DNA from 3 places in the Arthrobacter sp. NPDC056691 genome. Region 1 is predicted to be linked to each of the others. Evidence: riboswitches for the same ligand, from Rfam matches in the RefSeq annotation. Region 1 holds a riboswitch; each other region holds the start of a gene.

Region 1 (7,673 bases):
ATTTCGACTTGACATGCGGACGGAGTCTGGCTGGTGCCAGGAAATCCAGGCTGCGCTAGGAAGACCAGACATAGAGGCCGGTCCTGCTGCCTTCTTCCACGGTGCCGGCAAGCTCTGCCAGCTGCTGGACGTAGTTCCTGGCTTCCCCGGCGCCAAAGGGCATGTCGTCCTCGGCGGCCCAGCGCTCGGCCACCTCATCCAGAACGTTGCCCTCACCCTCGGATTCGTACGTGAGGAGCTCAGCCAGCGCCCGGACCATCGCCGCCGGCACGCCGAGCAGTGAATCGCTTGCCACGTCAACCATGGCCAGTTCGTAGTCCGCGCCCGCGGCGTGGACCGCGGCACCGGCGAGGTCGCCAAGCTGTTCGATCTCAAAATCACTGATGCCGGCAATCCGGATGCCGTCTCCGGCGGCGGCGCCGCCTTCCAGCGCCTCCGCACGCTTGAGGGCGTCATTGTGGGTGGCGACAAACAGTTCGGTGAAGCCCATGGATTCGTCCTCATTCCGTCGGCGGTGCGCGCCCGGCAGCGGCGGCGCCGGGGCTCTTCGAATGTCAGCCTAACCCAACCGGGTTCGCCGGGCTTAGCGCGCTGGTTATCGAACGGCGACGCGGAGGCGGTTGCGCCACGGATCCTGAAACCGGAGCTCGGCGCCGGTGTGGTGCGATTCGACTCCGGCGACCTTAAGGCGGTCGGCGAGGGCGCCGACGTCGTCCCCCGACGGGACTTCGATCAGGACCTCACCGAGGCCGAGGGTGTCGCGGCGCGGGCCCGCGCCACGGCTGTTCCAGACATTCATGGCCATGTGGTGGTGGTAGCCGCCGGCCGACACAAAGAGCGCCTGGCCGTGCCAGCCGGCCGTCTTTTCGAATCCCAGGGTGCCGACGTAGAAGTCATGGGCTGACTGCACGTCACCCACCTGCAGGTGAACGTGGCCCACGCCTGCGTCGGTGCCTCGCTGGCCTTCCACAGACTCCTGCGTGAGGTGGTCCTGGAGGTACTTTTGCGGCGGCAGCGCCAGGCTGTCCATGACTACGTTCTTGCCGTCCCAGGACCAGGCCTCGCGCGGGCGGTCCCAGTAGAGTTCGATCCCGTTGCCTTCCGGGTCGGTGAAATAGAAGGCCTCGCTCACCAGATGGTCGGCGCTGCCCACGAAGGCCTGCGGCTCGTACTGGGCCGCGCTGGCAATGGTGGCGGCCAGCGAGGACTGGTCCTCGAACAGGAGCGCTGTGTGGAAGAGGCCGGCCTCGCCCCGGCCGGGAATGTTGAGGCCCGGAGCGGGCGCGAGGTGCACCAGGGGCGTCTTGAGCCGGCCGAGGTAGAGGCCGCCGTCCTGCTCGGCGACGACGTCGAGGCCGAGGGCGCGCTGGTAGTAATCGGTCATGAGCTTCATGTCGCCCACCTTGAGCATGACGGTGCCCATGGTGAGGTCGGCAGGAAGCAAGTCCTGGCTGCTGTCTGCTGCTGTCATTGAATACTCCCGAATGTCCGGACCACCGGATTTCGGCGGCCTCTACATCTCTAAATTACTTGAAGCTTCAATTTATTCCTAATGCACGATCTTTCCCCGGAGCACCACATTCGTGAGGCTGCGGATGGTCTCCGGCACGGTCCGCGGGTCCTCCCGGCAGACCACCACGTCCGCGGCCGCCCCTTCCGCCAGGCCGTCGGCTCCCAGCCAGCGGCGCGCCCGCCAGCATGCCGCGTCCAGCGCCGCCGGTGCGGGCAGTCCGGCGGCGTGAAGTTCAAGGATTTCGTCCGCGATGCGGCCGTGGCGGATCACGCTGCCGGCATCCGTTCCCGCGTAAATTTCGACGCCGGCCTCATACGCTTCGAGGACGCGCTCCCGACGGCGGGTCCACAGTGAGCGCATGTGCTCCGCATACCGCGGAAACTTCGGCTCTGCCTGCGCGGCGATGTCCGGGAAGGTGGCGATGTTGATCAGTGTCGGCACGATCGGCACCTGCTGCTCGACGAGCCGCGGAATGTGCGTGGGCAGCAGGCCCGTGGCGTGCTCGATGCAGTCGATGCCGGCGTCCAGCATGTCATCCAGGGTGTCCTCCCCGAAGCAGTGCGCCGTGACCCTGGCCCCCTCGTCGTGGGCTGCCCGGACGGCGTCCCGCACGGCCGCGGCAGGGAACGACGGCGCGAGGTCGCCGGCGGTCCGGTCGATCCAGTCCCCCACCAGCTTGACCCAGCCGTCCCCTTCCCGCGCCTGCTTGCGCACCGCCTCCACGAGGCCCTCTGGCTCGACCTCCACGGCGAAGTTCCTCAGGTACCGGCGGGACCGTGCAACGTGCCGGCCGGCCCGGATGATCCGCGGCGTGTCGGCCCGCTGCTGCAGCCACCGGGTGTCGCTGGCGGCCCCGGCGTCGCGGACCAGCAGCGTGCCGGCGTTGCGGTCCGTCACGGCCTGGGCGTAGGCCACGTCGTCGTCCACAGCACCGCCCGGGCCCAATCCGATGTGGCAGTGGGCGTCCGCGAAACCGGGCAGGACCCAGCCGTCAAGAACGGCGTCCGGCCGCTGGCCCGGCGGATCAAACGTCAGCTTCCCGTCCACGGACCAGAGCCCGCGGCGTTCCTCATCCGCCGCAGTGAGCACGGGTCCGCTGAATTCGATGATGTGCGCCATGACACCAGCCTAAGCCGCAGCTGTGGTAGCTTCGTCTACGACCACACGGGGGCCCCTGCAGGGGCTGAGATCAGGCTGGCGCAGCCTGCGACCGTTGAACCTGTCCGGGTAATGCCGGCGAAGGAAGTGAGCAGTAAATTGAGCACCCAGAAATCACAGCTGATCCCTGCCCAGATTGATGCGGCCCAAAGTGAAGCCGCCGGTAGTGCTGCCGGCAGCGTCACGCAGTCGCTGAAATCCCATTCACTGGCCTATCTCGAAGGCGACGGCCTGCGGGTGCCGGTAACGGAAATCGCCCTTGAGCCTTCACCGAACGGCGAGCAGAACGAACCGCTGCGGGTTTACCGCACGGCGGGTCCGGGCAGCGATCCGGTGGTGGGCCTCGCGCCGTTCCGTTCGGAATGGATTGCGGCACGCGAAGACACGGAGCCGTACGACGGACGCGAACGGAACCTGCTCGACGACGGCAAGTCAGCCGTGCGCCGCGGCGCGGCTTCCGCCGAGTGGAAGGGCGCCCGGCCGGTGCCCCGCCGTGCGGCGGAAGGCAAGACCGTCACGCAGATGCATTACGCACGGCAGGGCGTCATCACCCCGGAAATGCGCTTCGTGGCCCTCCGCGAAAACTGCGATGTGGAACTGGTCCGGAGCGAACTCGCCGCCGGACGGGCCATCATCCCCACCAACATCAACCACCCGGAATCCGAGCCGATGATCATCGGCAAGGCGTTCCTGGTGAAGATCAACGCCAACATCGGCAACTCGGCCGTCACCAGCTCCATCGCGGAGGAGGTGGACAAGCTGCAGTGGGCCACCCAGTGGGGCGCCGACACGGTCATGGACCTGTCCACGGGCGACGACATCCACACCACGCGTGAGTGGCTCATCCGCAACTCCCCCGTACCGATCGGCACCGTGCCGATTTACCAGGCCCTGGAAAAGGTCAACGGCGAAGCGAACGCGCTCACCTGGGAAATCTTCCGCGACACCGTCATCGAGCAGTGCGAACAGGGTGTGGACTACATGACCATCCACGCCGGCGTGCTGCTGCGCTACGTGCCGCTCACGGCGAACCGCGTCACCGGCATCGTCTCCCGCGGTGGTTCGATCATGGCCGGCTGGTGCCTGGCCCACCACCAGGAAAACTTCCTGTACACCCACTTCGACGAGCTTTGCGAGATCTTCGCCAAGTACGACGTCGCCTTCTCGCTGGGTGACGGTCTTCGGCCGGGCGCGACGGCGGACGCCAACGACGCCGCGCAGTTCGCCGAACTGGACACCCTGGCCGAGCTGACCCAGCGGGCCTGGGAGTACGACGTGCAGGTCATGGTCGAGGGGCCGGGTCACATCCCGTTCCACCTGGTGCGCGAAAACGTTGAGCGCCAGCAGGAACTCTGCAAGGGTGCGCCCTTCTACACGCTGGGCCCGCTGGTCACGGACGTGGCCCCCGGCTACGACCACATCACCTCGGCCATCGGTGCCACCGAAATCGCCCGCTACGGCACGGCCATGCTCTGCTACGTCACGCCGAAGGAACACCTGGGCCTGCCGAACAAGGACGACGTGAAGACGGGCGTCATCACGTACAAGATCGCCGCGCACGCCGCCGACCTCGCCAAGGGGCACCCCGGCGCGAACGAGCGGGACGATGCACTGTCCAAGGCCCGGTTCGAGTTCCGGTGGCGCGACCAGTTCGCGCTGTCGCTCGACCCGGTGACCGCCGAGTCCTTCCACGACGAGACGCTGCCGGCGGAACCCGCCAAGACAGCGCACTTCTGCTCGATGTGCGGGCCCAAGTTCTGCTCCATGCGGATCAGCCAGGACATCCGGAACGAGTACGGCTCGGCCGAAGCCCAGGCCGCCCTCGCCGAAATGGCGGAGGGCATGCGCGAGAAGAGCCAGGAATTCCTCGCTGCGGGCGGAAAGGTGTACCTGCCCGAGCTGCGGCTTCCGGAGTCGGCGCGCAACTAACGGCTCCCGGGGTTCTGTCCGGCTGGCATTGGGGGCCGGCCGGGCGGGCTCCCGGAACGTCCGTCAGGACGCTGTGTCTCTCAGACGCTGTGTCTCTCAGACGCTGAGTCCGTCAGGAGGCCCTCGGCTGGTCCCGGCGGCTGACTTCGGCGATGAACGCGCGAATGTAGCGGTCGCCTTCCGGTGAGTCGTGCGGCCGGTGCCCGCCCGCAGCGATGCGGTGCACGGCGCCGGTCTCGCGCAGGTAGCCGGCTATTTCCTCGTACAGCGGCTCCCAGCCGCCGGTGAGGACCAGGGTGGGTACTCCCGGCACGATCTGCAGCGGCGCCTGCCACGGCGGTGCCTGCAGGCGCAGCCGGCGCGCGGCGCGCTTCGCTTCGGGGGTGCTCGGCTCCGGTGTGTCCGCGGCGAAGGCGCGGCGCAGGAACTCGCGTTCGTAGTCGTCATCGCCGAGCTGGTGCCGTACCTCGAACAGCGGCTCCATCAGGGCGCGGTGCGCGGCGGTGGCAGGCAATTCTGCGGTGAGCGACAGGCAGGCCGGTTCCACGAGCGTCAGCGAGAAGACCAGGTCCGGGCGTTCGACGGCGGCCATCATCGCGGCGATGGCGCCCTGCGAATGCGCCACCACGTGGCCCCCGGCGGCCCCGCGGCCGTCATCAGCCAGGGACCGCAGCACAATGCGGGCGTCCTCGGCGAAGTCGGTCTCCAGCGGTTCGGCCTCGGCGTCAAAGCCGTGGCGCCGCAGGAACAGGGCGTCGTACTGCAGGGCCATGCCGTGCTGGCGCGGCCACGCCGCTGAGCCGAAATTGCCGGCACCGTGCACGAACACTACCCGCTGCTTATACATGACCCAACCTTATGGCAGCGGTCTGACATCGGCGCCGGCCGACATGACCGAGCGCCCTAATTGCCGCCCATGAACTTGTCGAAGCCCTTCGGCAGGTTCAGCTGGGACGGATCGAAGTCGCCGGACTGCTGGCCGAAGGCAGCTCCGGTGGGCACCGCCTTGGATGCCCCTGCCCGCCGGGCCTCCGCCTCGCGAAGCTCCTGTGCCGCCTTGGCAGGATTGCCGGAGCGGGCCTTCTTCTTGGGCGCGTTCTTGCCGCCCTTGCGGGCACCGCCTGCGCCCATGCCGGGCATCCCGGGCATTCCCGGCATGCCGCCGCCCTGGGCCATCTTCTTCATCATCTTCTGGGCCTGGGCGAAGCGTTCCAGCAGCCCGTTGACCTCGGACACGTGCACGCCCGAGCCGCGGGCGATGCGGGCCCTGCGCGAACCGTTGATGATCTTCGGCGCAACGCGCTCGTGCGGGGTCATCGAGCGGACAATGGCCTCCACCCGGTCGATTTCGCGCTCGTCGAACTGCTCCAGCTGCTGCCGGATGTTCTGCGCGCCGGGCATCATCATGAGCATCTTCTTCATGGAGCCCATTTTGCGGATCTGCTGCATCTGCGCGAGGAAGTCATCCAGCGTGAAGTCCTCCTGGTCGGCGAACTTCTTCGCCATCCGGGCGGCTTCTTCCTTGTCCCAGGACTTTTCAGCCTGCTCAATGAGGGACAGGACGTCACCCATGTCCAGGATGCGCGAGGCCATCCGGTCCGGGTGGAACAGTTCGAAGTCGTCCAGGCTTTCACCGGTCGAGGCGAACATCACCGGCTTGCCGGTGACCGACGAAACGGACAGCGCGGCGCCGCCGCGCGCGTCGCCGTCGAGCTTTGACAGCACGATGCCCGTGAAGTTCACGCCCTCGTCGAAAGCGGTGGCCGTGTTGACGGCGTCCTGGCCGATCATGGAGTCGATCACGAAGAGGACTTCATTGGGCACAATGGCCCGGCGGATCTGCCGTGCCTGCTCCATCATGTCGGCGTCGACGCCGAGGCGGCCGGCGGTGTCCACGATGACGACGTCGTGCAGCTTCTGGCGCGCTTCATCGACGCCGGCGCGTGCCACGGCGACGGGGTCGCCGGCCGGGTGTGCCAGCTCGGAGGTGGCGCCCGGGTGCGGCGCGAAGACGGGAACTCCCGCGCGCTGGCCCACTACCTGCAGCTGCGTCACGGCGTTGGGGCGCTGGAGGTCACAGGCGACAAGGATGGGGCTGTGGCCCTGTGCCTTCATCCACTTGGCGAGCTTTCCGGCCAGGGTGGTCTTGCCGGCACCCTGGAGGCCGGCGAGCATGATGATCGTGGGCCCTGTCTTGGCCATCCGGATGCGCCGCGTCTCGCCGCCGAGGATCTCAACAAGCTCCTCGTTGACGATCTTCACGATCTGCTGGCTGGGGTTCAGGGCCCCGGAGACCTCGGCGCCCAGCGCGCGCTCACGGACCCGCCCGGTGAATTCCCGGACCACGGGCACCGCAACATCCGCATCCAGCAGGGCGCGCCGGATCTCGCGGACCGTGGCGTCGACATCTGCCTCGGTGAGGCGGCCCTTGCCGCGAAGGTTCTTGAAGGTTGCTGTCAACCGGTCAGAGAGTGAATTGAACACGCGCCGTGCACTTCTTTCAGTGGATGTACGGGACTCGACTATCTAGGGTATCAAGACACGCCTTCAAGATGGCATGCTGGCAGGGTGACGAGCCAAACGACTGTAAGAACCCTGCTCATCCTCGGTGCCTCCGGCGATCTCACCGGCCGGCTCCTCCTCCCCGGCCTGGCCAGGCTGGTAGCCACCGGCCGCGCCGCCGGCCTGTTGCTCGTGGGGGCCGGTTCGGATCCGTGGTCACGGGAACAGTGGCAGGAACGCGTGCACACCGCCTTTGACGCCGCCGCCGAAAAGGCGGACGACGCCGGCAAGGACGCGCTGGCGGCCATGGCAAAGTCCACGGAGTACCATCAGGCCGACGTCACCGCGGACGGCCCGCTCGCGCAGCTCCTGGCCGGCCTCGAGGGTCCGGTCGCCGTCTACTTCGCCCTGCCGCCCCACGTGAGCCAGAAGGCCTGCGAAATCCTGCGCCCGGAGCAGGTCCCCGCCGGCACCCGGCTGGTCATGGAGAAGCCCTTCGGCTCCGGCGAGGAGTCCGCCCGTGAACTCAACCGGACGCTCCTGACCTTGGTCCCCGAGGACCACATCCACC
Region 2 (7,673 bases), on a different contig from region 1:
GGAAAGAGATCCAGCCTCCCACCTTCCATTGGACGGCACCTGGTTGTGGCTGTTAGAAACAACGGGTTCCAGTAACAATCCCGCCGGCCTGTCAGGCCTGCCGCACCCCACTGCCGGTGCGAGCCTGCTGGTATCCAATTGACTTCTGTCAATGCCTGCGGGTTTTGACAATATGTGCCCCAATGGGTGCCGAATGTGGCGGCACGTCAGGGGCAGGAGTGTTGCCACATATGGATAATGACCAGGTTATAGCCGTTAATGAAGATTCGGCTGCCGCCGGCGAAACCGCCGAGGCTCCCAAGAAAGCCACCAGGACCCGGCGCAAGGCCGCGCCCAAGGTTAAGGAAGCGGACACGGAGCCACTGACGTCTGAAGGCGCAGTGCCTGAAACCGCTGTGCCTGAAACCGCCGTGCCCGAAGCCGCAGTGCCGGAGCCGGCCGCCGAAACCGCAGAAGCACCGGCCAAGGCCCCGGTCCGCCGGACCCGCGCCCGGAAGAAGGTCGCCGAAGAACCGCTCCCCGCGTTTGCGGAAGCCGCCGTGGCGGAAGGCGATGTGCCGGAAGCTGACGCGGAGGCTGCCGCCACTGAGCCGGCCGCCGAGGCGCCCGCAGCCGAGGCGCCGGCCGCCGAATCCAAGCCTGTGCGCCGCCGCCGGGCAACAAAGCCGAAAGCCACCGAACCGGCCGAAAGCCCCGCTGAGTCACCGGAAACTGTAGAGGCGCCCGCTGCCGTAACGGCCAGCGAACTGCCGTCCGGCGGGCAGGCCGAAACGCCCGCCGAGGCCGCCGCTGCCCCGGCACCTGCATCCGAAGCAGCCCCCGCCGAACCGGCGGCTGCACAGGAAGCCGCTGAACAGGGAGCCGCTGCACAGGAAGCCGCCGCCGAGGAAGAGGCTGAAGACGAGGCCGCCGGGCAGTCGCCCCTGGGTTCGCTGTTCCTGGAACCGGCATCAGTGACGTCGATCATCTTCCAGGCGCCTGACCTGAGCACAGCCGTCCGTCCTGCGGCTCCCGCCAAAGAGGAGGCGGCCGCCGAGGAGGGCGAGGACGAGATTGAGGACGACGGCGGCCGGCGCCGCAGGCGCAGCCGCGGACGCCGCGGCCGCAGCCGGACCGACCGCGAGATCACGGACGGCGATGAGGGAACGGACGATTCCGACGAGGCCCTCGAAGACGAAGGTGGGCAGCCGGAGGACGGCGTGACGTCCCGCCGTCGCCGTCGCCGCCGCCGCGGTGACCAGGACCTGGAACTGACCGGCGGGGGAGAAGACGATCCCCCCAACACGGTCACCCGCGTCCGCGCCCCCCGGGCCATCAGCGAGGCGCCGGCGAGCAACCGCGTGACCAGCGTCAAGGGATCCACCCGCCTGGAGGCCAAGAAGCAGCGCCGCCGCGAATCGCGGGACACCGGCCGCCGCCGCACCGTCATTACCGAGGCCGAGTTCCTGGCCCGGCGGGAATCCGTGGACCGCCAGATGATCGTCCGCCAGCGCGACGACAGAATCCAGATCGGTGTCCTGGAAGACGGCGTCCTCGCCGAGCATTTCGTCTCCAAGACGCAGCAGGATTCCCTGATCGGCAACGTCTATCTGGGCAAGGTCCAGAACGTCCTGCCGTCCATGGAAGCTGCCTTCGTCGACATCGGACGCGGCCGCAACGCGGTGCTTTACGCCGGTGAAGTCAACTGGGACGCAGCCACCCTCGAGGGCAAGCAGCGCCGGATCGAGAACGCGCTCAAGTCCGGCGACTCCGTGCTGGTCCAGGTCACGAAGGATCCGGTGGGCCACAAGGGTGCGCGGCTGACCAGCCAGATCTCGCTGCCCGGCCGGTACCTCGTGTACGTCCCCGGCGGATCCATGACGGGCATCTCCCGCAAGCTGCCCGACGTCGAACGCAACCGCCTCAAGCGCATTCTCAAGGACCGCCTCCCCGAGGACGCGGGCGTCATTGTTCGCACGGCCGCCGAAGGCGCCTCCGAGGAGGAGCTGACCCACGACATCAATCGCCTCCGTGCCCAGTGGGAGGGCATTGAGAGCCAGGCGACGTCCACCAAGGTCCTTGCCCCGGAAGTGCTCTACGGCGAACCGGACCTGACCATCAAGGTTGTGCGCGACGTCTTCAACGAGGACTTCTCCAAGCTGATCGTCTCCGGCGACGAAGCGTGGGACACCATCGAGGCTTACGTCACCTACGTTGCCCCGGACCTGGTGGGCCGGCTCGAAAAGTGGACCAGGGACGAGGATATCTTCTCCGCCTGGCGCATCGACGAGCAGATCCACAAGGCACTGGACCGCAAGGTATTCCTGCCGTCCGGCGGCTCCCTCGTCATTGACCGGACCGAAGCCATGACGGTGGTCGACGTCAACACCGGCAAGTTCACCGGCAGCGGCGGCAACCTCGAAGAGACTGTCACCAAGAACAACCTTGAAGCAGCCGAGGAAGTTGTCCGGCAGCTGCGCCTACGCGACATCGGCGGCATCATCGTCATCGACTTCATCGACATGGTGCTGGAGTCCAACCGCGACCTGGTCCTGCGGCGGCTGGTGGAGTGCCTGGGCCGTGACCGGACCAAGCACCAGGTGGCCGAAGTGACATCGCTGGGACTCGTGCAGATGACGCGCAAGCGGATGGGCACCGGGCTCCTGGAGGTCTTCGGCGAGCAGTGCGAGGCATGTGCCGGGCGGGGTGTCGTCACCCATGACGAGCCGGTGGAGCACCGCCGCGCCAACACCGTGGCCGCAGAGCACCATGTACACCGTGCCGAGGTCCAGCCGCCTGCCCGGACAGAGCGGAAGCGCCGCCGCGGCAAGGGCGGGCAGCCGTCCTCCGAGACAGCTCCGGCCGCCCCTGCTGCACCGCACCACCCGGAGCCGTCGGAAGCAGAACGCCACGCCAAGGCTGAAGCGACCCGTGCTGCCCTCGCCAATATCGCGGCAGCGGCCCATGCCGCGCACTTGCATGAGGACGCAGCGCACAGCGCCGCGGCGGCGGGTGAGGCTGCCCGGCCTGCCGCGCCCGCGGCCGCTGCACCGGAAAGCCCCGTGGTGCACCGCACTCCGGAGACGGAGAGCGTCTCCGGACGGCCTGGCGCAGTGCTCACGTTCGGTGGCGAAAAAGTGGTTCTTCCGTTTGTCGATCACAGCGACGAGCCGGTCAAGGAAGCGCCGGCCCTGACGCTGGACCGCCTGGAGGAAGCCTTCGCCCACCTCGGTGCCCCCGTTGCCCCCGAGGAGGAGGCGCCCGGGGAGGTTCCCGCGCCGGCCCGCGTCCAGGAAGGGCAGCAGCAGTCGGCAAGCCAGCCCGCCGCAGGCCAGCCTGTGGAAAGCCCCGCTGCTCCGTCCCGCGCCCGACGGCCGCGCCGCAACCGCAGTGCCAGCCGTGCCCAGGGTGCAGCCAACGAGACATCCGTGGAACACCACGAAGTTTCGCCGGCTGCTGCCGCCGGGCACTCGCACGAGGCCAAGGCGCCTGCGGCGGCCAACGCGCCGGCGGCTCCGGCGGCTTCGCAGCCGGCCAGCGAACCGATCATTTTGGGCGTCGGAGTACCGGCCTCGGAACTGTAGGACAAACGGGCTCCGGGCTGACCGGCTCCGAGCTGACTGACGCCGAGCCCATGGCTAAAGGTCCGGCACCGCGGTTGCGGTGCCGGACCTTTTGGCTAGGCGCCCGAGAGAGCCTGTCGCAAACGTCAAATTCGATGCCCGACGCCGGTCCAACCGCTAGGCTGGAGGACTGACACGGGGTGCCGCGCACGGGCCGGCTGAGATCCAAACCCGTTGAACCTGTCCGGTTAGCACCGGCGAAGGGATGTCCTCCTTGTCATCAGCACTGTCATCAGCATCACTCCTGCCCGCACCCGTGGCTGGCGCCGACTCACTCCGGGAAACCGTGCCGGCGGCCGTTCCGACGTCCCGCGAGGTTCCCCGGGTCCTCGCCATCGCCGGGTCGGATCCGTCCGGCGGTGCAGGCATCCAGGCCGACCTGAAAAGCATCGCGGCCCACGGCGGCTACGGGATGGCCGCAATAACCGCCCTCACCGCCCAGAACACCACCGGCGTGCGGGGCGTGCACGTTCCACCGGCTTCCTTCCTGTCAGCGCAACTTGAGGCTGTCAGCGACGACATCCACGTGGACGCCGTGAAGATCGGCATGCTGGGCGATGAACAGGTGATTGCCGCAGTCCGCAGCTGGCTCGAAGAGGTGCGGCCCGGCGTCGTGGTTCTGGATCCGGTGATGGTGGCCACCAGCGGTGACCGCCTCCTTCAGGAGGCTGCGGAAGCAGCCCTCCGGAGATTGTTGCCGCTGGCGCATCTGATCACCCCCAACCTTCCCGAACTTGCCATGCTGCTCGGGGAACCGGAAGCCGAGGACTGGGCAGCCGCCCTGGAGCAGGGCAGGCGGCTGGCGGAGCAGACCGGTGCCACGGTCCTCGTCAAGGGCGGCCACCTGAACGGCTCAACCTGCCCGGATGCCCTCGTGAATACTGCCGGGCTGCTGTCGGCGGAGGTGGTGGAGGTTGCCGGCGAGCGGATCAGCACGCGCAACAGCCACGGCACCGGGTGCTCGCTGTCCTCGGCCATGGCCACGGCTCAGGCTCGGCTGGGCGACTGGGAAGCGGCACTGCGGGCGGTCAAGCCCTGGCTGGCCGGAGCCCTCCGCACGTCCGGGCAGCTTGAAGTCGGCACCGGCAACGGGCCGATCAACCACTTCCACCACCTGGCCCAGCCCGAACCTCAGGGCGGGTTCGCGGAACTGCTGCGCGCAGAGACTGTTGCAGACCTGGACGCCATCTATGGCCTCGGCTTCATCCGTGGCCTGGCCGACGGCACCCTGGCGGAGAAGGAATTCGCGTACTACCTCGCACAGGATGCCATCTACCTCAACGGCTACTCCCGCGTCCTGGCCAGGGCCAGCGCGCTGGCACCAACCGAGTCCGAGCAGCTGTTCTGGGCGCGCTCCGCCCAGCAATGTCTGGAGGTTGAATCGGAACTGCACCGCAACTGGCTCAGCACGCGCGCCGTGCAGACGGAGTTGGGCCCCGTCACGAAGTCCTACGTCGATCATCTGCTGGCGGCCTCCGCGGGCGGCAGCTACGCGGTGCTGGTCGCCGCGGTCCTTCCTTGCTTCTGGCTGTACGCCGAGGTGGGGGAGACCCTGCACGCCGAATACCTGGCTGCCGGGGCGCAGGCCGGGCACCCGTACGCCGAGTGGCTGCGGACGTACGCCGACGAGGAGTTCGCTGCCGCCACGCTGCAGGCCATCGAAATCGCCGACGGCGCTGGCCGGACCGCGTCCGCGGGGGAGCGCGAAGCGATGATTACCGCATTCCGGCAGTCCTGCCGGTACGAGGCGGAATTCTTCGACGCGCCGAGCCGACACAGCTGAACGGAAGCGGGGTCCGAGCCCGGTAAGATAGTCGCGCACGGCATTGGATGTCCGGAACAGCGCCCCTGTGGTGGCTATCACGGACGACCCGCCGGTGCCAGCCTCATTTGCGGCCGACGACGGAATTAGCGTATTCTGGATCTTCGGTGCTTACGCCAACACTTGGGTTATGACCCGGGATCGTCCACTCGGACTAATTCCTGGGATAGCTCACGGGTTCCCCCGGGCAATCCACGGCGTTGAGGCACAGCGAGAACCAGGCCAATTTCCGGACCCGGGTTCCGCACGCAAATTTAGTAATAAACGTCGAGAGAAGTGAGTTCCCAAGTGGTGTACGCGATTGTCCGCGCAGGCGGCCGCCAAGAGAAGGTTTCCGTTGGAGACTTCGTTACCCTGAACCGCGTCGCCGGTGGAGCTGGCAGCACCATTGAGCTGCCCGCACTGCTCCTGGTGGACGGTGACAAGGTCACCTCCGCAGCTGCGGACCTGGCCAAGGTAACTGTTACGGCTGAGATCCTCCAGGACCTCCGTGGTCCGAAGATCGTCATCCAGAAGTTCAAGAACAAGACCGGTTACAAGAAGCGCCAGGGTCACCGTCAGGAACTGACCAAGGTCAAGATCACCGGCATCAAGTAACCCACCGGTTACTGACCAGGTTCCCCGCAGTCTCAGAATTAAAGGCAGGCATTTCAAATGGCACACAAAAAAGGCGCGAGCTCCACTCGCAACGGTCGTGACTCCAACGCCCAGTACCTCGGCGTCAAGCGCTTCGGCGGCCAGGTAGTTTCCGCTGGCGAAATCATCGTCCGCCAGCGCGGCACCCACTTCCACCCCGGTGCGGGCGTTGGCCGTGGCGGCGACGACACCCTGTTCGCTCTGCAGGCAGGTGCCGTTGAATTCGGCACACGCCGCGGCCGTCGGGTCGTCAACATCGTTGCTGCTGCAGCTGCAGAGTAACAACAAGTTCTGAACCGGTGGAGCGGGCCATGATGGCTCGCTCCACTGTTCTTTTAACCGCATTACAATCGATTTGGACGTCCAGGACGGCCGGATTAAGCAATAGAGGAGATTCACGTGGCGAGCTTTGTAGACCGGGTAGTACTGCACGTATCCGGCGGTACCGGCGGCCACGGCTGTGTCTCCGTTCACCGTGAGAAGTTCAAGCCGCTCGGCGGGCCCGACGGCGGCAACGGCGGCGACGGGGGCGACGTCATCCTGCGCGTCGACGCACAGACCACCACGCTGTTGGACTACCACCACGCCCCGCACCGGCACGCCACGAACGGCGGCCCCGGCATGGGCGACTGGCGCGGCGGCAAGAACGGCGAAACGCTGGTCCTGCCCGTTCCGGAAGGTACGGTCGTCAAGACCAAGGACGGTAAGGTCCTGGCTGACCTCGTCGGCGAAGGCACTGAGTTCATCGCGGCCTCCGGCGGCCTGGGCGGCCTGGGCAACGCGGCGCTGTCTTCGCAGAAGCGCCGGGCGCCAGGCTTCGCGCTGCTCGGGATCGAGGGTGACGCCAGTGACATTGTCCTGGAGCTGAAGTCGATCGCCGACATTGCCCTGGTGGGTTTCCCCTCCGCCGGCAAGTCGAGCCTGATCGCGGCCATGTCTGCCGCCCGCCCGAAGATCGCCGACTACCCCTTCACTACTCTCATCCCGAACCTTGGCGTGGTCCAGGCCGGCGACGTCCGCTTCACCATTGCCGACGTTCCGGGACTCATCGAGGGCGCCAGCGAAGGCAAGGGCCTGGGCCACAACTTCCTCCGCCACGTCGAGCGCTGCGCGGCTTTGGTGCACGTTTTGGACTGCGGTACGCTGGAATCTGACCGAGATCCGCTCTCCGACCTCGCAATTATCGAAACCGAGCTCGAAAAGTACGCGGTGGACTCGAGCTACGCTGGTACGAACGGCGAAGTTGTTCCGCTCAATCACCGGCCCCGGCTGGTGGCACTGAACAAGGTGGACCTGCCGGACGGCAAGGACATGGCCGAGTTCGTCCGGCCGGAGCTGGAGTCCCGCGGCTACCGTGTCTTCGAAATTTCAGCCACGAGCCACGAGGGCCTGCGCCAGCTTGGCTTCGCCATGGCAGAGATCGTCAAGGCTGCCCGCGACAGCGTGGAAGCCACGCCACCGAAGGTGCACGCACCGGTACTTCGGCCCCGCGCCGTCAACGAGACCGGTTTCCGGATCCGCCGCGAGGAGAAAAACCTGGAGCCGCTGTTCCGCGTTCTGGGCGAGAAGCCCGTGCGCTGGGTCAAGCAGACGGACTTCACCAACGAGGAAGC
Region 3 (7,673 bases), on a different contig from region 1:
CTGCCAGCCCGGCGACCTGCTCGAGTGGGTCGAGGACTGACGGCCGGGCCGGTGCCTAGACGATGTCCTGGGTCTTGGCGAAGCGGGTGATGGCCCGCTGGGTGCCGCGGTTGGCCAGTACCTGGATGACCGCGCTGACCGACGCGGAGACGAGGGCAAACGTCAGGGCCGTACGCAGCGTCGTGGGGACATCGTCCTTGTCACCCTTGGGAGGCTTCTGCCCCGTGACCTTTTCCCAGATGGTATCGACGGCCTTGGTGCCGGCGAACCCTGCCAGCAGGCTGATGCCCGTGCCAAGCAGTTTGATCAAGAGACTCATTCCGGAACTCCTCGCGTGGTGAACACTGGTCTTTCCCTAGCCTATCCGCATCAAACGCTAGCCCCTCCGCATGGACCGGTGGATTTCCCGCAATGCCTGCACCACGAGGTCGTGGTCCGCTTTCTGCGGCAGCCCGGAGACCGTGACCACGGCCACCGCTCCCACATCCCGAACATAGATGGGGAAGGCTCCGCCGTGGGCGGCGTAGGTGGACTGGTCGAACCAGGCGTTCTCCTCGATCCGTCCGCCGCCTGCCCTGCCGCGAAGACCCACCAGCAGCGACGGCTCCTCGTAGCGCACGGCAGTCCGCTGCTTGGCCCGGACCCAGCCCTCGTTGTCCGGGGTGGCACCCTCGAGTGCCACGTGGAACAGGACCTGTTCGCCCTTGGTGATATCGATGGCGATGGGCAGCCGGTCCTCCTTGCCGCGTTCAACCAGTTCCAGGCCGAGCGCCAGGGCATCGTCCTTGCTGAACCTCGGGAACTGCAGTTCGGCGATTTCACCCTCGATCTGACCGATCAGGGCTGCCAGGGATCCCGCCGGCTGGTCCTCGGCGGAATCGGGGTCAAAGGCGGGCAGGGCAGTGCTGCCGGAGTCCTGTAGCGTCATGGCCCCAATGTACTCCGGGCGGCTGTTCCGGCGGTGCGGCAAGGCTTCTGGATTGTGACGGCGGCCCCGGGATTCCGGGCCCGCCGAGGTGTAAACTGGACCAGCCCACAAGGGCAGATTTATCACGACAGGGGAGCGCCGCCGTCGGGATGCAAAGGCAGTTGCCAGCGCAACCGTGGATGGGCGCTGAGAGTGCGGACAGCCGCAGACCCTCGAACCTGATCCGGCTAGTACCGGCGCAAGGGAGTCGAGTTCTCAGAGCGCCCGGCAGCAGGTGGCCCAGCCACCGGCAGCCGGGGGAACGCTTTCCCCTCCTGTTCCTCAGGAGGACCATCATGACAACTGCAGCAATCAAGAAGACCAGTTACAACTGGCGCGTGGCGGACATCGTGGTAGCGGCGCTCATCGCCGTTGCCGGCGGCGTGATCTTCTGGGCCTGGTCCCAGGGCGCCAACCTCATCTCCACCCCCGTCAACGCCGTCTACCCGCCCCTGAGCGGCCTGTACGCCGGCGGCTGGATGATCCCGGCGGTGCTGGGCATGCTCATCATCCGCAAGCCCGGCGCGGCCCTGTTCTGCGAAACGGTGGCGGCCACCGGCGAGCTCATCATGGGCTCGCAGTACGGCACCACGGTGCTGATCTCCGGTGTCCTCCAGGGCCTGGGCGCGGAGCTCGTGTTCGCCGCCCTGGTGTACCGGAAGTTCAACCTCCCGGCTTCGCTGCTTGCGGGTGCCGGCGCGGGCCTGTTCTGCGGCCTGAACGACTCCTTCGCACCGTGGGGCTGGAACATCGCCTACACCTCCGGCGACAAGCTCGCGTACATCGTGTTCTGTGCCATCTCCGGCGCGGTCATCGCCGGTGCCCTGTCCTGGATCGCCACCCGCGGCCTGGCCAAGACCGGCGTACTGAGTTCCTTTGCGTCCCGCAAGGCAGCCACGGAGCCCGTCTTCTCCTAATGCCCGGACAACACGACGGCGGCGTCCGCCCCGCCGCGGTACACGCCCGCGGCTGGGGCTGGCGCCACGCCGGCCGCACCAAACCCGCCGTCCACGCCCTGGACCTGGACATCCGGCCCGGCGAACGGGTCCTGCTGCTGGGCCCGTCCGGGGCCGGCAAGTCCACGCTGCTGCACGCCCTGGCCGGTGTGCTGGGGGACAGTGACTCGGGCGGCAGCCCGGCGGACGACGGCGGTGCAACCGACCGCGACGATGCTGACGAGAGCGGTGAGCTGCTCATCGACGGAGCACCGCCGCGTGCACAGCGAGGCCGCGCCGGCCTCATGCAGCAGGATCCGGAAACCCAGGTGGTCCTTTCCCGGCTGGGCGACGACGTCGCCTTCGGCGCCGAAAACCTCTCCGTACCTCGCGACGAGATCTGGCGCCGCGTGCACGAGGCACTGGACGACGTCGGACTGTCCCACCTGCCGCTGAACCACCCGACGTCGGTCCTGTCCGGCGGCCAGAAGCAGCGCCTGGCGCTTGCAGGCATCCTGGCGATGCGTCCGGGGCTGATCCTGCTGGACGAGCCGACCGCGAACCTCGACCCCGCAGGCGTCCTGGAAGTCCGGGACGCCGTGGGCCGCTGCCTCGACAAGACCGGAGCCACCCTGGTGGTCGTGGAGCACCGGGTTGCCGCGTGGAAAGACCTGGTGGACCGCATCGTGGTGCTGCAGCCGGGGTCCGCCACGAACGGCGCGGTACTGATCGACGGGACGCCGGACGAGGTCCTCGAACAGGCCCGCGGGATGCTCACCGCCGCCGGCGTGTGGGTCCCGGGCTACATTCCTGAAACGCGGCGCCGTTCCGCCGGGACCGTGCCGCCGGCCTCCGGTCTTGCGCCAGCCTCCGGGAGTGCCGGCGGGCTTTTCAGTGGCCAATTACTTCTGGCCACTGAAAAGCTCGCCGTCTCGCGGGAACGACCCCGGCGCCGCGGCTTCCGCTCCGTGCCGCCCGAGCCGGTTCTGCGGGACGTCACGGCGCACGTCCGGGCCGGTGAGGCGCTGACCGTCACCGGTCCCAACGGCGCCGGCAAGTCCACCTTTGCGTTGACCCTCGCCGGGCTGCTGCCGGCCGTGGACGGCAAGGTCTCCGCGACCGTTGAGCTGAGCGCCGGCGCGGGCATCGACCCCTACAAGTGGAAGGCCGAGCAGCTGATCTCCCGGATCGGCACGGTATTCCAGGAGCCCGAGCACCAGTTCGTTACCGGCCGCGTCCTGGACGAGCTGCTCTTCGGGCCGCGCCATCTGGGCCACGGTGAAGAGCGCGTCGACGAGCTGCTGGAGCGCCTGCGGCTCACCCATCTGGTGGACGCCAACCCGTACACCCTGTCCGGCGGCGAGAAACGCCGGCTCTCTGTTGCCACCGTCCTGGCGGCGCACCCGCAGGTGCTGGTCCTGGACGAGCCCACCTTCGGTCAGGACGCCAACACCTGGGCGGAGCTTGCCTCGTTCCTTTCCGAACTGCTCGACGCCGGCACGGCCGTGGTGTCCGTGACCCACGACGAGGAGTTCACCCACGTGCTCGGCGGCACCGAGCTGCGGCTGGGCTCCGGCAGCAGGCGCGGACCCGGACCCGTCGGGTCCAGACCAGCCGGGCCGGCAGCAGAACAGGCGACGACATGAGGGAAGCACTGACACTCGAAGGAAACCGCGCGGTGCTGACCCGGGCCAATCCGCTGGCCAAATTCGCCGCGGTCTTCCTGGTCACCTTTGCCCTGGCGCTGTCCATCGACTGGATGTCCGCCTCGGTGGCGCTCGTGTGCGAGCTGCTGGTCTTTCCGCTGGCCGGGTTGACGATTTCACTGCTTTGGCAGCGCGGGTGGCCGCTGATCCTGGCTGCCGCCGTGGGCGGCTGGAGCACCTCCATCCTGGCGCCGGACAGCGGAAGGATACTGCTCGACGTCGGACTCTGGTCCATGAGCGAAGGTTCCCTTCAGCTGGGGCTGGGTTTCCTGCTGCGGGGCCTGGCCATCGCCCTGCCCGCGGTGCTTCTGATGAGCTGCACCGACCCCACCGACCTGGCTGACGCCCTCGCGCAGAAGGCGCGGCTGCCGCACCGTTTCGTGCTCGGGACCCTGGCGGCGATGCGGCTGGTCGGGCTCATGGCCGAGGAATGGCAGACCATCGGCATGGCCCGGCGCGCCCGCGGCGTCGGATCGCGCGGGAACCCCTGGCAGCGGATGCGCGCCACCCTGGGGCAGAGCTTCGGCCTCCTCGTCCAGGCCATCCGCCGCGCCACCCGGCTTGCCGTGACCATGGAGGCCCGCGGATTCGGCGGAGCCAGCCGGACCTGGGCGCGCGTGTCCACCTACAGTGTGCTGGACGTCTGGGTGGTGCTGGGCGGGGTGCTCATCGCCGCCAGCGCCGTGGCTGCCGCGCTCTGGGCCGGCACTTGGCACATGGTGTGGCTGGAGGGCTCCTAGGAGCCTATAGCCGTCCCGGCCGCGCCATCCGGACCTCGGCCAGCCCTTCCCAGTCCTCGATCGTGTCCCTGGCGCCGGTGAACACGAAGCCGTTGCGCCGGTAGAAGGCCTGGGCGCGCGGGTTGTCCTCGGCGACCCACAGCCCAGCCGGTTCGTTCCCGATCGCGGCGTCGAGCAATGCCTGGCCCAGCCCCCTGCCATGGTGGGAGGCGAGGAGATAGATGCCCCAGAGCTCGGCCTGCTGCCGCACCCCGTCCTCGGGTGGAAGCGAGCCGGCAAAGCCCACCAGTTTGCCGCCGTCGGCCGCTACGAACTGGTGGCCTGCGTGCGGACCGTCCAACAGCTGCCGCCACATCGCCAGCCGCCCTTCCGTACCCTGACGGGCCATGAAACCCGGTGAGAGCAGGTGCGCGTAGGTTTCGCGCCAGCATTCCAGATGGAGCAGGGCCAGGTCCGCAGCGTCTTCGGGTGCGGCCAGGCGCACGCGGCAGGTGTGATCCATGCGGCCGAGTCTAGTGCTGCACTTCAGATGCAGGAGTGGTCGTGGTCGAAACCGTCGGCTACGAACTGGGTGAGGGCCACGTTGCCGCCCGGGGTGAGGGGCGCCGCGGAACACATGTCCCTGGCATCGGCGGCGGTGTGCGCCCCGGCAAGCCAGCTTGGCAGGGAATAGAGGCTGCTGGCTGAGCCCACTTCGCCCACAATCTGTCCCCACTGCCGGGCGGAGGAGTAGATGCCCACCCTGGCGCCGATGCTGTGGAAGAAGTCCGCCATGCCTTCGAGGTCCGCCCGGTTCGCGTTCCTGTCGCCTGACCAGCTGTTGCCCGTCTCCACGTCCAGCCACCAGAGGTACGTCCCGGGCTCGGAGATGGTGCGGAGGTAGGCGTCGTCGAAAGCCTTGGCGTACCCGTACATGTAGGCGCAGGCGGCGTCCTCCTGCCCCTGGCAGGTGCCGTAGGGGTTGGCCACGGCCTCGCCGCCGTATTCGTTGTTCGTCGGCCACCAGGTGCCCCGCAGTCCCGGGTTGGCCGTGTTCACGTAGAGCGCCAGGCGCGGCTGGCCGGTTCCGCCCGCCGAGCCATCCGCCCAGTCAAGCTGCTGGTGGAGGCACGGGTTCGTGGTGTTCGCCAGGCCGTTGTTGACCCCGACAATTGCGAACGCGGGGTCGTCAGGCAGGACGTCATTGCACTGTGGCCAGGAGACATCGTTGCCCAGCAGGGTTTCATTGCCAGGGGTTTCGTTGCCAGGGCGGGGCGGAGCGGAACCTGGCGCCTGCTGTGCGGGCTGCCGGTCCACCGGCTGCGCCGACTGCCGGGACGCCGGCGGCTGCGCCTGCGCAGTGCCTCCGGAAATGGCGGAAGCCCCCGGTGACGCCTGGGCGACGGTTGAATCGGGTGCCGGCGGAGCGCCGTCGTCGAGCCTTGGGCCCGGGATGAAACCCACGGCAGTGGCGACCATGAAGGACAGCAGCGCTGAAGCCCGGCGCCCCGCCGGGCGCTTCCTGGTCAACACTGCGGAGCTGAAGATGGACAGGGCGGCCTCCCGTTCCCTCATGGCCGCAACAGGTACCGCTAGCTTGCTCCCGGATACGCGTCGGGTCAAGGCTGGCGCCGGGCTATTGACCTGCTGCGCCGGCAAGTACACGGATGTTGTCACGCGGTTGCGGCCCGTTACTGAATGTTTATGCGTGTAACGGGTACATCAAGGGGATTCGGCGGCTCGATTGCCCGCTAAGTGCGACCGAATAGCTCATAGCTGATATATTCGTCTCCATGACTCAAGAAGCAGCAGAACACGTCGGTCTTGTGCTCCGCGAGGCACGCGGGCAAAAGGGGTGGACCCAGGGCCAGCTCGCGGCAGAACTTGGCACCAGCCAGAGCGCCGTGGCCCGCATGGAACAGGGCAAACAGAACCTGAGCCTGAAAATGATCCAGCGGCTGGAGACGATCTTTGGCCGCAGCATCGTCCAGCTCGGAAAATCGCAGATGACCCACCTCCGCGTGGAGGGCGGCCGGACGCTCTCCGGCTCCGTTGACGTCAACACCAGCAAGAACGCCGGGGTCGCCCTGCTCTGCGCCAGCCTCATCAACCGCGGCACCACCACGCTGCGCCGGCTGGCCCGCATTGAGGAAGTCAACCGCATCGTTGAGGTCCTGAGCAGCATTGGCGTCGAATGCACCTGGCTGAACGACAACGACCTCCGGCTGCGCCGCCCCGCGGACCTTGACCTCGGGTCCATGGACGTGGAGGCCGCACGCCGCACCCGGAGCGTCATCATGCTCCTGGGCCCGCTGCTTGATGAGACCGGCGAATACCGGCTGCCTTACGCCGGCGGCTGCGATCTGGGCATCCGCACCGTGGAGCCGCACATGCAGGCACTGCGGCAGTTCGGCCTGTCCGTGGAGGCCAGCTCAGGCTTCTACTCCGTGCAGGCACCGCCCACAGACGGCCTCGACCGCTCCTTCGTGCTCACCGAGCGCGGCGACACCGTCACCGAAAACGCCATCATGGCCGCCGCCCACCGCTGCGGCTCCACGGTCATCCGCAACGCCAGCCCGAACTACATGGTCCAGGACCTCTGCTTTTACCTGCAGCGGCTGGGCGTGGAGATCGACGGCGTCGGAACCACCACCCTGAAGATCACGGGCAAGCCGACCATCGACGTCGACATCGAGTACTTCCCCTCGGAAGACCCCATCGAGGCGATGAGCCTTATTACCGCCGGCATCGTCACCAACTCCGAGGTGACCATCCGCCGCGTGCCCATCGAATTCATGGAGATCGAGCTGGCGACGCTGGAGCAGATGGGCCAGCAACTGGAGGTCTCCGGTGAGTACATGGCCCGCAACGGGCGCACCCGGCTGGTGGACGTGACCACCAAGCCCTCCGAACTGCGTGCACCGGAGGACAAGATCCACCCGATGCCGTTCCCGGGACTGAACATCGATAACCTGCCGTTCTTCGCGGTGATCGCCGGCAACGCCGAGGGCCAGACCATGATCCACGACTGGGTCTACGAGAACCGCGCCATCTACCTCACGGAGCTGAACAAGCTGGGCGCCCGCGTGCAGCTGCTGGACCCGCACCGGATTTATGTCAACGGCCCCACGCGCTGGCGTGCCGCGGAGGTGGGCTGCCCGCCTGCCCTGCGCCCCGCGGCCTGCCTGCTGCTGGCCATGCTGGCGGCCCGCGGAGTGTCCGAACTGCGCAACATCTACGTCATTGAGCGCGGCTACGAGGACCTGGCCGAGCGGCTCAACACCATCGGCGCCAAGATCGAGTACTTCCAGGACTGACGCTCCACCAAGCGCGAACTGGCAGATAA

The links. Region 1 has a riboswitch for thiamine pyrophosphate ahead of thiC (phosphomethylpyrimidine synthase ThiC). Riboswitches for the same ligand answer to the same signal wherever they lie in the genome.
Region 2: another riboswitch for thiamine pyrophosphate. It lies ahead of thiD (bifunctional hydroxymethylpyrimidine kinase/phosphomethylpyrimidine kinase); the one in region 1 lies ahead of thiC (phosphomethylpyrimidine synthase ThiC).
Region 3: another riboswitch for thiamine pyrophosphate. It lies ahead of ACFRAU_RS17705 (ECF transporter S component); the one in region 1 lies ahead of thiC (phosphomethylpyrimidine synthase ThiC).

What each region holds. Positions count from the first base shown of each region.
Region 1 covers NZ_JBHTXX010000004.1:17,844-25,516, forward strand. Annotated here, with positions in the region: gene ACFRAU_RS05155 (hypothetical protein) at 56-490, opposite strand; gene ACFRAU_RS05160 (VOC family protein) at 596-1,471, opposite strand; gene ACFRAU_RS05165 (amidohydrolase family protein) at 1,550-2,632, opposite strand; TPP riboswitch at 2,668-2,775, shown strand; gene thiC (phosphomethylpyrimidine synthase ThiC) at 2,771-4,600, shown strand; gene ACFRAU_RS05175 (alpha/beta fold hydrolase) at 4,713-5,447, opposite strand; gene ffh (signal recognition particle protein) at 5,504-7,084, opposite strand; gene ACFRAU_RS05185 (glucose-6-phosphate dehydrogenase) at 7,169-7,673, shown strand, end outside.
Region 2 covers NZ_JBHTXX010000030.1:44,488-52,160, reverse strand. Annotated here, with positions in the region: gene ACFRAU_RS20065 (Rne/Rng family ribonuclease) at 231-3,563, shown strand; TPP riboswitch at 3,729-3,825, shown strand; gene thiD (bifunctional hydroxymethylpyrimidine kinase/phosphomethylpyrimidine kinase) at 3,859-5,385, shown strand; gene rplU (50S ribosomal protein L21) at 5,713-6,021, shown strand; gene rpmA (50S ribosomal protein L27) at 6,079-6,342, shown strand; gene obgE (GTPase ObgE) at 6,460-7,673, shown strand, end outside.
Region 3 covers NZ_JBHTXX010000024.1:43,702-51,374, reverse strand. Annotated here, with positions in the region: gene ACFRAU_RS17720 (helix-turn-helix domain-containing protein) at 1-40, shown strand, start outside; gene ACFRAU_RS17715 (DUF4235 domain-containing protein) at 56-319, opposite strand; gene ACFRAU_RS17710 (heme-degrading domain-containing protein) at 377-928, opposite strand; TPP riboswitch at 1,048-1,191, shown strand; gene ACFRAU_RS17705 (ECF transporter S component) at 1,264-1,884, shown strand; gene ACFRAU_RS17700 (ABC transporter ATP-binding protein) at 1,884-3,548, shown strand; gene ACFRAU_RS17695 (energy-coupling factor transporter transmembrane component T family protein) at 3,545-4,348, shown strand; gene ACFRAU_RS17690 (GNAT family N-acetyltransferase) at 4,353-4,850, opposite strand; gene ACFRAU_RS17685 (hypothetical protein) at 4,874-5,902, opposite strand; gene ACFRAU_RS17680 (UDP-N-acetylglucosamine 1-carboxyvinyltransferase) at 6,121-7,644, shown strand.